DNA from 3 places in the Cupriavidus sp. 22TCCZM04-2 genome. Region 2 is predicted to be linked to each of the others. Evidence: predicted binding sites of a transcription regulator. Region 2 holds the regulator's gene; each other region holds the start of a gene.
What was found. Region 2 encodes sigma-54, which starts transcription at its own class of promoters, with help from an activator protein. Its sites were predicted from a motif close to TGGCANGNAANCTGCTTT; they were not measured.
Positions count from the first base shown of each region.

Region 1 (3,278 bases), 190 kb from region 2:
GCGCGCCGGTAGTCCTGCCACATCGTGGCGAGCACGATCACGCTGACCGCGGCGAAACCCGCCAGCAATCCTAGCGACAGCCAGCGCGGCATGTGCCATCGCCCGAAACCGCGCGGTTCGAGCCAGCCCAGCATGAAGCAGAACGGCAGGAAGAAGTACAGGTAGTGCAGCGGATACTCGAGCATCGAATGCGCGCAAAGCATGGCCAGCCATGTCAGGACGACGACGGTTTGCGCTCGTTCGTCGTTATTTGCCTGGATCAGCCGGACACGCACCACGCGCCACAACCATCCCGCCAACGCAATGGCCACGCCAGCGGTCCCGACAATTCCAGTCTTGGCCAGCAGGTCGAGTATGGCGTTGTGGGAATGCAGGGCCATCTCGACCTTCACGCCGACCTGCGGCAACTGCTGGAACTGGGCCCAGCCGAATTCGCCCCAGCCTACGCCTAGCCATGGGTGGGAGCGGAACATTGCCCACGCGTGGGTCCATAACGCACTGCGCGCGGACATCTGATCCGGGGCCTCGAATTGCGCAATTGTGTCGAACAGGCGCCAGTCGAAGGCGTGGCCGGCTGCCTTGATTGCCGGCTGCAGCACCAGCAGCACTGCGACCATGGCAACGGCCGCAACCAGTTGGCCGACGGGCCGGCGCATGGGATCGATATCGCGGCGCGTACCGCATGCAAGCCACGCGGCGATGACGGCGTACAGCGCGGCAAGACCCACGTGCAGAACGCCGGTGCGTGAACCTGACAGGACGATACCGCTTTCCAGCAAGACCACGGCTACCAGCCACATCGGGAAGCGAAGCTTGCCGCGTGATGCTAGCCATGTTGCAGCGACCAATGCCATGCCTTCTACCGTGGCCTGATGGTTAGGCTGGTTGAGGTTGCCCCAGAGGCGGCGGTTGTCGTCGTAGAAGTACGACGAGACCAGGCCGAAGCTACGGGATTCCAGGTGGAAAAGCTGTACCCATTGTGACAGGGTGCCGAGGAGGCCGGCGAGGAGGAAGGCAGTGGCGAGGGCGTCTGTCACTACTCGACGATTGTCCGTCGAAGTAGATGCGCCGTAACGATAGGCCGTCAGCATGACGACCGCGCCGAATGCGAGAGTGAGTTGCGTCGCGAAACGGCTGCCAGTCAGGTCAGTGACGCCGTAGGCAGTTTGGATTGCGCCAAGGGCGAACAACCAGACGGGAAGGCACGCGATCCGGGGGACATTGGCGTCGTTGTGTGACTTGGACTGGATCGTCGATACCGCGAGCGCGCCGGCAAGCAGAAGAAAACATGCAGCGGCTACCCACTCGCCGTATAGGGTCGCCAGCGGCAGCGTATGCCGGGAAACCAGCAGGGGAAAAACAATCGAGAGGACAACTAAGAGCGCCGGAATGGCGGTCCTGGACTGCGGCATGCGGCGCCTTGTTGGGGAAAAGGCGGATGATAGCTTGGCAGGTGGGCAAAGAAAAAGCGCCCGGAGGCGCTTTTTCCGCGAAATACTGCTATCAGATGCCCGTCTGACTCCGCGTACAACCTCCGCCAGTTGCGCCCGTCCAAGTCACGGCCGCCGGGGTAAGCCCCGGGGTCAACGTTACGGTGCAACCTGAGTTGGTCAGCTGGCCTGCGCTCGCGATGTTAATAACGCCGGCAGCATAAGTTACCGTGCCGTTGGCGGGCGTCGGCATAGCTGTGAAGTTACCGCCCGCAGCAGTGGCCAAGTTCGCAGTGGTGTCGCAAGGGGCAATTGCCGGTGCACCCGGGGCCGCTGCGGTAGGAAGGGCGTTGTTCTGGACACACTCCGCAATGGCTTGCTTCAGCGCAGCAACCGAGGTGATATTGTCCGACCACCGGCTACGCGTCACATAATCCTGATACTGCGGAATCGCAATCGCCGCCAGAATACCGATGATCGCCACAACGATCATCAGTTCGATCAGCGTAAAGCCCTTCTGGACACGGCGGCCCAGCTTCTTGATTTGTTGAACCCGTTGCATGAGATGACCCCTCGAAGAGATTTTAGGTTAATGCACTGCACGTCTTCGATTTGTGAAGTGCGGGGAGGATAGAGCAGGTACTGTGCCAGGCACCAATACCCACGAACAGGGGGTCAAGCGACAAATTTCGTCACGTAGCAAACGTGCACCCGTGTCTTAGTACCAAAAATTGTCAGTAGTCTGCCAATGTCTCATGCCAGATCGACAAAATGTGCGATAACTCACATAAGGTAGTTCCGCATTTCCGTTTCTCCATCAGCAGAAAGGGCAGCCACCCGGGCTGCCCTTTGCTTTGAGGCGTCGAAAACGCTTCGTCAGGCCGTCTGTGCCGCCCGGCGGCCCATCAGCTTGCCGACAACCACCACCAGGATCGCGCCGGCCGCGCCGAACACCAGATGGGCATGCGGCACATTGACTTCGAACCAGGCGGCATCGACCGGATCACTCACGAGCATTTCACCGGCCAGGTAGCCCAGCAACGCCGCACCCAGCACGATGATGATCGGGAAACGCTCCATCACCTTGAGCAGGATGGTGCTGCCGAACACGATCAGCGGGATCGACAGGCCCAGGCCCAGGATCAGCAGCATCAGCTGGCTGCCCTCGGGGCCCTTCTGGGCCGCGGCGGCCACGGCCACCACGTTGTCCAGCGACATCACCAGGTCGGCAATCAGGATGGTACGGATGGCCGCCCAGATATTGTCCTTGGCGTCGTGGCCCTCTTCGTCATCGTCGCTGTTGAGCAGTTGCACGCCGATATAGACGAGCAGCACCGCGCCGATGATCTTCAGGTAAGGCAGGCTCAGCAGCTTGACGGCTGCCACGGTCAGCACCACGCGCATGATGATGGCGGCGGCGCTGCCCCAGAAAATGGCCTTCTTCTGTTGCGCGGGCGGCAGGTTGCGCGAGGCGAGCGCGATAACCACCGCGTTGTCGCCGGACAGGACGATGTTGGTCAGGATGATCGATCCCAACGCAATCCAGAACGTGGTGGAAGACAGCAGTTCCACGGCAAGGCTCCTCGAGGTTTCTATCTATGTGTCCGACCCCGCCCGATTGCGGCAGTTTCGGATGTCTGAGAAAACAGACATGTATATCGTGCGAACCTTTCGATTCGATTTCAATTCACGGGCGAACTTCTCGGGAAATACCCTAGGAAGCGCTTCGCCACAATGACATTGCCCCCGCACTTGGCGGGGGCAACCCCGCTCCGGCCAGGCCGGAGCGGTTCAACACAGGGCCCTGCGCGCAATATGACGCGCGAGGCACGGATGTGTTGCTTACAG
Region 1 covers NZ_JBYOJS010000004.1:57,221-60,498, forward strand. The annotation lists gene AC3FKG_RS08155 (PglL family O-oligosaccharyltransferase) at 1-1,412, opposite strand, end outside; gene AC3FKG_RS08160 (pilin) at 1,504-1,992, opposite strand; gene AC3FKG_RS08165 (TerC family protein) at 2,307-3,002, opposite strand; gene sucD (succinate--CoA ligase subunit alpha) at 3,273-3,278, opposite strand, start outside.
Region 1: a site for sigma-54 is predicted at 2,063-2,080, ahead of AC3FKG_RS08160 (pilin). Genes of this name have one in related genera too.

Region 2 (3,278 bases):
GCCAGCCGCATGAAGGCAGCCAGCGGTTGCTTCAGCCCCTTGATGCGCCCGTGCGGAATGGCCACGCCCGCGCCCAGACCGGTCGAACCCAGGGACTCGCGCGCGAACAGGTTGTCGGTCACGGTCGCCCGCGCCACGCCATGGTTGTTCTCGAATAGGAGCCCGGCTTGCTCGAATACACGCTTCTTGCTGGTGACGCTGACGTCGAGATTAATGTTGCCGGGTGGCAGCAGTTTGGCCAAACGATTCATGGGCGATGCGAGGATTTCAGTTAGCAGGCAGATCGGACTGCTCAGCCCGGAAACGAAGTGGGGCCGGGTTGCGGCCACGCCATGGCTTACCAAGCGTTCGGCCATTATAGAGCAGCGTCTCCCCTGTTCTTGTGCAATGCAGCGCCCTGTATGGCCTGGTCCGTGCTGGCGCCGCCACACCTGGGTACGGTGCTCGCGCCGGAGTCGCTACGCGCTATGTCTTGGAGAGCATACACCGTGCTGCGCCAGTTGCGAACACTTGTGTCCAGGACACGCGCAAGGCCAGGGCTACAGATGCAAAAAAGCCGCGCTACATGGCGCGGCTTGCTTTATCAGTCCTGTTTTCAGTGCCCAGCCTTGCGACTGGCAGGCTTGATTATTGCTGCTGTAGTTGAGCCTCGGCCATCTGGTACTTGACCGCTTCACGGTCGTGGCCTTGCACGCGATCCTTGTAGCGAATCACCTGGCGGTCCAGCTTGTCGACGAGTGCGTCGATGGCCGCATACAGGTCTTCGTGATGGGCTTCCACAAAAATGTCCTTGCCCCGAAGGTGCAAATTGATTTCCGCGTACTGACGCCTGTCCTTTTCCTTGTGATTGTCGACTGAGAGTAGCACGCTGACGCCAATGACTTGATCGAAATGCCTGACGATACGCTCCAGCTTCGTTTCCACGTACTCACGCAGCGGAGGCGTGATGTCCAGGTGGTGTCCACTGATCTTGAAGTTCATAGCGCTTCTCCTTCTGAAAGAGCTGCACCAGGCAGGCGGTGCAACTCGGCTACAAAGTCTTGCGGAGATTGACAGCAGGGATCTTCAGGGCTTCGCGATACTTGGCGACGGTACGGCGCGCGACAACGAAGCCTTGTTCACCCAGCAATTCGGCAATTCGGCTGTCGGAAAGAGGACTCCTCGGGTCTTCGGCTCCTATAAGTTGCTTGATCAAGGCGCGGATCGCCGTTGAAGAAGCCGCCCCACCGGTTTCGGTGGAAACGTGGCTGCCAAAAAAGTACTTCAGTTCGAAAGTACCCATCGGCGTTGCCATGTATTTATTGGTCGTCACCCGGGATATGGTTGACTCGTGTAATCCCAGTGTATCGGCAATCTCCCGCAAAACCAAGGGGCGCATCGCGATTTCCCCGTGCGTGAAGAAGTTCTTCTGACGCTCGACAATCGCCTGCGAAACTCGCAGGATCGTGTCGAACCTTTGCTGGATATTCTTGATCAGCCAGCGCGCTTCCTGCAGCTTTTGCTGCAGCCCCGCGGCACCGGATTCACCCTTGGCGCCGCGCAGGATCTGCGCGTACATGTCGTTGATGCGCAGGCGCGGCATCACATCCGGATTGAGCTGCGCGATCCAGCCGCCGCCGCTCTTGCGCACGAATACGTCAGGCACCACGAAGTCCGCTTCGGGGCGGCTGTATGCGTGGCCTGGGTAGGGCGCGAGCGAGCGGATCAGTTCATGCGCGGCCTTGAGCGCCGCTTCATCCACCTGCAGTGCTTTTTTCAGGCGCGTGTAATCGCGTACGGCAAGCAGTTCAAGGTGATGGTTGACGATCGAGAGCGCCAGTTCGCGCTGCGGATGCTGCAGCCGGCGCAGCTGCAGGCTCAGGCATTCGGCCGCGTTGCGCGCGCCCACGCCGGGCGGGTCGAAGCTTTGCAGCAGCGTGAGGATCGCCTGCAGTTCGTCGACCTCGAATTCGAGTTCCTCGGGCAACTCGGAGCAAATCTCGTCGAGCGACGCGCTCAGGTAGCCATCGTCGTCGAGCGATTCGATCAGGAAGATCGCCAGGCCCTTGTCGCGAGTCGAGATCTTCAGCGGCGCGAGCTGCTCCATCAGGTGTTCGCGCAGGGTGGGTTCGGCGTCGCGCAGCTGCATGGGCGTCTTCTCGTCGTCCTCGCCCTGCGGGCGCCGCGCGAAATCGTCCAGGCTCCAGTCGCTGCCGTAATCCTCGCTACCGCTGTCGCTATAGCTCTCATCCTCGCTGCCCGGGCTGCTGGGGTTCGCGTCGCTGTTGCCCTGCGGTTCGGCCGGTGCGGGCGCGGGTGCGCTCTGCAGGTTGACCGAGCCATCGGCCGCCACGCGCAGCGGGCTGTCGATCCAGTCGTTTTCGCGCTCCAGCAGCGGGTTTTCCGTCAAGGCCTGCTCGACTTCCTGCTGCAGCTCAAGCGTAGAAAGTTGCAGCAGCCGGATCGACTGCTGCAGTTGCGGCGTGAGTGCCAGATGTTGGGAGAGACGGAGCTGTAGCGACGGTTTCATGCGACCTATTCTATGCGCATCCAACCGATGTTGGAACGGAAATTGCTATCGCTGATGCTGCCTGATCGTCTCTGCCAAGCCCACCTGCCGCCCCCGGCTTCACATGCGGAAGTTCTCGCCCAGGTAGACGCGGCGCACCGACTCGTTGGCGATGATTTCGTCGGGCTGGCCCGATGCGAGTACGGTGCCTTCGCTGATGATGTACGCGTGGTCGCAGATGCCAAGCGTCTCGCGCACGTTGTGGTCGGTGATCAGTACGCCGATGTTGCGTGCCTTCAGGAAGCTGACGATGCGCTGGATTTCGCCGACGGCGATCGGATCCACGCCGGCGAACGGTTCATCAAGCAGGATGAAGCGCGGCGAGGACGCCAGCGCGCGGGCGATTTCCACGCGGCGGCGCTCGCCGCCCGACAGCGACAGCGCGGGGTTGTTGCGCAGGTGGGCGATCTGCAGGTCGTCCAGCAGCGTATCGAGGCGGCTGTCGATCTCGGCCTTAGGCAGCGGCTTGCCGTTGACCAGCTGCAGCTCCAGCACCGCGCGGATGTTCTCTTCCACATTGAGCTTGCGGAACACCGACGCTTCCTGCGGCAGGTAGGACAGGCCCATGCGCGCGCGCTCGTGGATGGCCAGGCCGCTTATGTGCTGGCCGTCGAGCACGATATCGCCCTCGTCCAGCGCGACGAGGCCCACGATCATGTAGAACGACGTGGTCTTGCCCGCGCCATTGGGGCCGAGCAGGCCCACCACCTCGCCGCTCTTCACCTCGAGC
Region 2 covers NZ_JBYOJS010000004.1:244,923-248,200, reverse strand. The annotation lists gene AC3FKG_RS09060 (PTS sugar transporter subunit IIA) at 1-251, opposite strand, end outside; gene hpf (ribosome hibernation-promoting factor, HPF/YfiA family) at 628-981, opposite strand; gene AC3FKG_RS09050 (RNA polymerase factor sigma-54) at 1,031-2,509, opposite strand; gene lptB (LPS export ABC transporter ATP-binding protein) at 2,609-3,278, opposite strand, start outside.

Region 3 (3,278 bases), on a different contig from region 2:
GCGGATATTCTCGGTCACCACCTTGATGCCGATTTCCATGGAGCTGCGCCCGGTGAAGTTCACCGCGGCCAGGAAGGTCACCAGCTCGCCGACGTGGATGGGCTGGCGGAACACCACCTGATCCACCGACAGCGTGACCACGTACCGGCCGGCGTAGCGGCTGGCGCAGGCATAGGCCACCATGTCCAGGTACTTCAGGATGGTGCCGCCGTGCACGTTGCCGGAGAAATTGGCCATGTCCGGCGTCATCAGCACGGTCATGGAAAGCTGGTGGGACTGGTCGTTCATGATGGTGGTGCAAGTTGCGGGGGCCGAGGCGCGGCAGTGTAACCCGTAAACCGGCGCTCGGGGGCGCCGGGGCTGATGTGGCCTGGGCAGGCGCCTGATATGGCCGGAGCGCCACGCGCGCGGCCAATAAAAAAGCGGCCCGACAGGCCGCTCTCTCGCTACTCCGGACGCAAACCGCTTACTTCTTCTTGTTCACGGCGTCCTTGAAACCTTGTCCAGCAGAAAACTTGACGGTCTTCGCGGCCGGAATCTTGATCGTTTCGCCCGTGCGCGGGTTGCGGCCCGTGCGTGCGGCGCGTTTACCCGAGCTGAAGCTGCCAAAACCCACCAGCGTTACCGAATCACCCTTTGCCACTGCCTTCTTGATACTGTCCAGCGCTGCGTTGAGCGCACGCTCGGCTGCGGCGTTGCTCAGTTCTGCTTCCGCGGCGATGGCCGATACCAGTTCACCTTTATTCATGGCTGATTTCCCTTGTTGGTCGTCGTCACCGATGTATCTGCCAGCAGGCATTGCATCGATCGGCGCAGTCTAATCTGCCCTTCGCGCCTTGGGCAATCCCCAGTGGCACCAATGCAACGAAAAAACCCGGAAATCCTTGCTTGAGGCCGGTTAGCGGGCGATTTCCCGCTCTGTTCCGGCGTCTTTCTCTGCGTTATTTCGGACTGGAGCGCAAGCGGGCGGTTCCGGCCTGTCGCCCCCTAGCAAGGCATCGTGGTGCAGCACCCATCATTCACCGCTATGGTGCAATGCACCGTCAAGGTTCATAAAAGCCCCTGCCGGCTGCATCATTCTGGCGCGCACGGACGATCTGGCTCCTTTCGTTATCGAAGATCTGCACCACCTCGCCCCCTGGAATCCGGGCCGCCCCTGCGGATATCCGGTGCGGATTCCACCATGGCGGTGCAAATGGCACCAGTATGCGGCCAGTTCTGGAATGGTTTTTGCATACCCATGCTCCCATTTTGAGCATGAGGGACCTATGGACAATTGGAAGACTGGCACCGACGCCATGTTTATCCTGCTTGGCGCAATCATGGTGCTGGCCATGCACGCCGGCTTCGCTTTCCTGGAATTGGGCACGGTGCGCAAGAAGAACCAGGTCAACGCGCTGGTGAAGATCCTGGTGGACTTCGCGGTTTCCACCATTGCCTATTTCTTTATCGGCTATACCGTCGCCTACGGCGTGCAGTTCATGGCAGGCGCCGATACGCTGGCGCAAAAGAGCGGCTACGAACTGGTCAAGTTCTTTTTCCTGGCGACCTTTGCCGCGGCCATTCCCGCGATTATCTCGGGCGGCATTGCGGAACGTTCGCGTTTCAATCCGCAACTGGTCGCGACCTTTGTCCTGGTGGGCTTTGTCTACCCGTTCTTCGAAGGCATTGCCTGGAACCATCGTTTCGGCATCCAGGACTGGATCACCAGCCTGACCGGCGCCCCGTTCCATGATTTCGCCGGCTCGGTCGTGGTCCATGCGGTCGGCGGCTGGATCGCCCTGCCCGCGGTACTGCTGCTCGGCGCGCGCCGCGGCCGTTACCAGAAGGATGGCCGCATCAGCGCGCACCCGCCGTCGAACATTCCGTTCCTGGCACTCGGTGCATGGGTGCTCGCGGTAGGCTGGTTCGGCTTCAATGTCATGAGCGCCCAGACCGTGGACAAGATCAGCGGGCTGGTCGCCATCAATTCATTGATGGCCATGGCCGGCGGCACGCTGGCCGCCTGGTGGGCCGGCCGCAACGACCCGGGCTTTGCCTACAACGGCCCGCTGGCAGGCCTGGTCGCCGTCTGCGCGGGTTCCGACCTGATGCATCCGCTCGGCGCGCTGATCACCGGCGCAGTGGCCGGTGTGCTGTTCGTCCACCTGTTCACGCTCGCGCAAAACAAATGGCACATCGATGATGTCCTCGGCGTGTGGCCGCTGCATGGGCTGTGCGGCGCCTGGGGCGGCATTGCGGCCGGCATCTTCGGCCAGCACGCGCTGGGCGGGATCGGTGGTGTTTCGCTGGGCGCGCAGCTGATCGGTACGCTGCTCGGCATCGTGATCGCCCTGGCGGGCGGCACTATCGTCTATGGCACCCTGAGGAAGCTGGTCGGCATCCGCCTCGATGCGGAAGCCGAATTCAACGGCGCCGACCTGACGCTGCATCGCATCTCGGCCACGCCAGAGCGCGAAACCAACTGGTAAGCCCGCCGCAGGAACGCGCGCGCAGGCGCCGTTCCTGACAATTCTTTTCTTGAACTTCCCCGGACGGCATGGCAATAATTGCCGTGCCCGTCATCTTGCGACGCGCCAGCGTGCAAGATTTGCCAGCCAGTCTTCGCAGTTCTTCGTTTGGTGCCGGCCCTTTGCCGGCCAATCGACCAGGGGAATGCCGATGGATGCGTCAACGTTGGAAAAGTTGAGGATCGTGGTGATTGCCTATGCCACGGAGTTCGGGGTCAAGATCCTGGCCGCGCTGGCCTTCTGGATCATCGGCCGCTGGCTGATCCACGTGGTGGTGCGCATGGTCCAGGGCGGGCTGGGCAAGCAGCAGGTGGATCCGACCCTGCTGCGCTACGTCGGCTCGATCGTAACGGTCGCGCTGAATGTGGTCCTGGTGATCGGCATCCTGGGCTACTTCGGCATCCAGACCACGACCTTCGCGGCATTGATTGCCGCAGCCGGCGTGGCCATCGGCATGGCCTGGTCGGGCCTGATGGCCAACTTCGCGGCCGGCGCGTTCCTGGTCGTGCTGCGACCGTTCAAGGTCGGGGATTTCGTGACCATCGGCGGGGTCACCGGCACGGTGCGCGAGATCGGCCTGTTCGCCACGACGCTAGACACGCCGGACAACGTGCTGACGGTGATCGGCAATAACAAGATCTTCTCGGACACCATCCAGAATTTCAGCATCAACCCGTTCCGCCGCGTCGAACTGAAGGCCCAGCTCGCCGGCAGTACCGACGCCGCCGCGGCGATGACGCTGCTCAAGGAGCGTATCGGCGCGATTCC
Region 3 covers NZ_JBYOJS010000008.1:182,061-185,338, forward strand. The annotation lists gene AC3FKG_RS14570 (acyl-CoA thioesterase) at 1-288, opposite strand, end outside; gene AC3FKG_RS14575 (HU family DNA-binding protein) at 467-748, opposite strand; gene AC3FKG_RS14580 (ammonium transporter) at 1,269-2,471, shown strand; gene AC3FKG_RS14585 (mechanosensitive ion channel family protein) at 2,662-3,278, shown strand, end outside.
Region 3: a site for sigma-54 is predicted at 1,220-1,237, ahead of AC3FKG_RS14580 (ammonium transporter). Genes of this name have one in related genera too.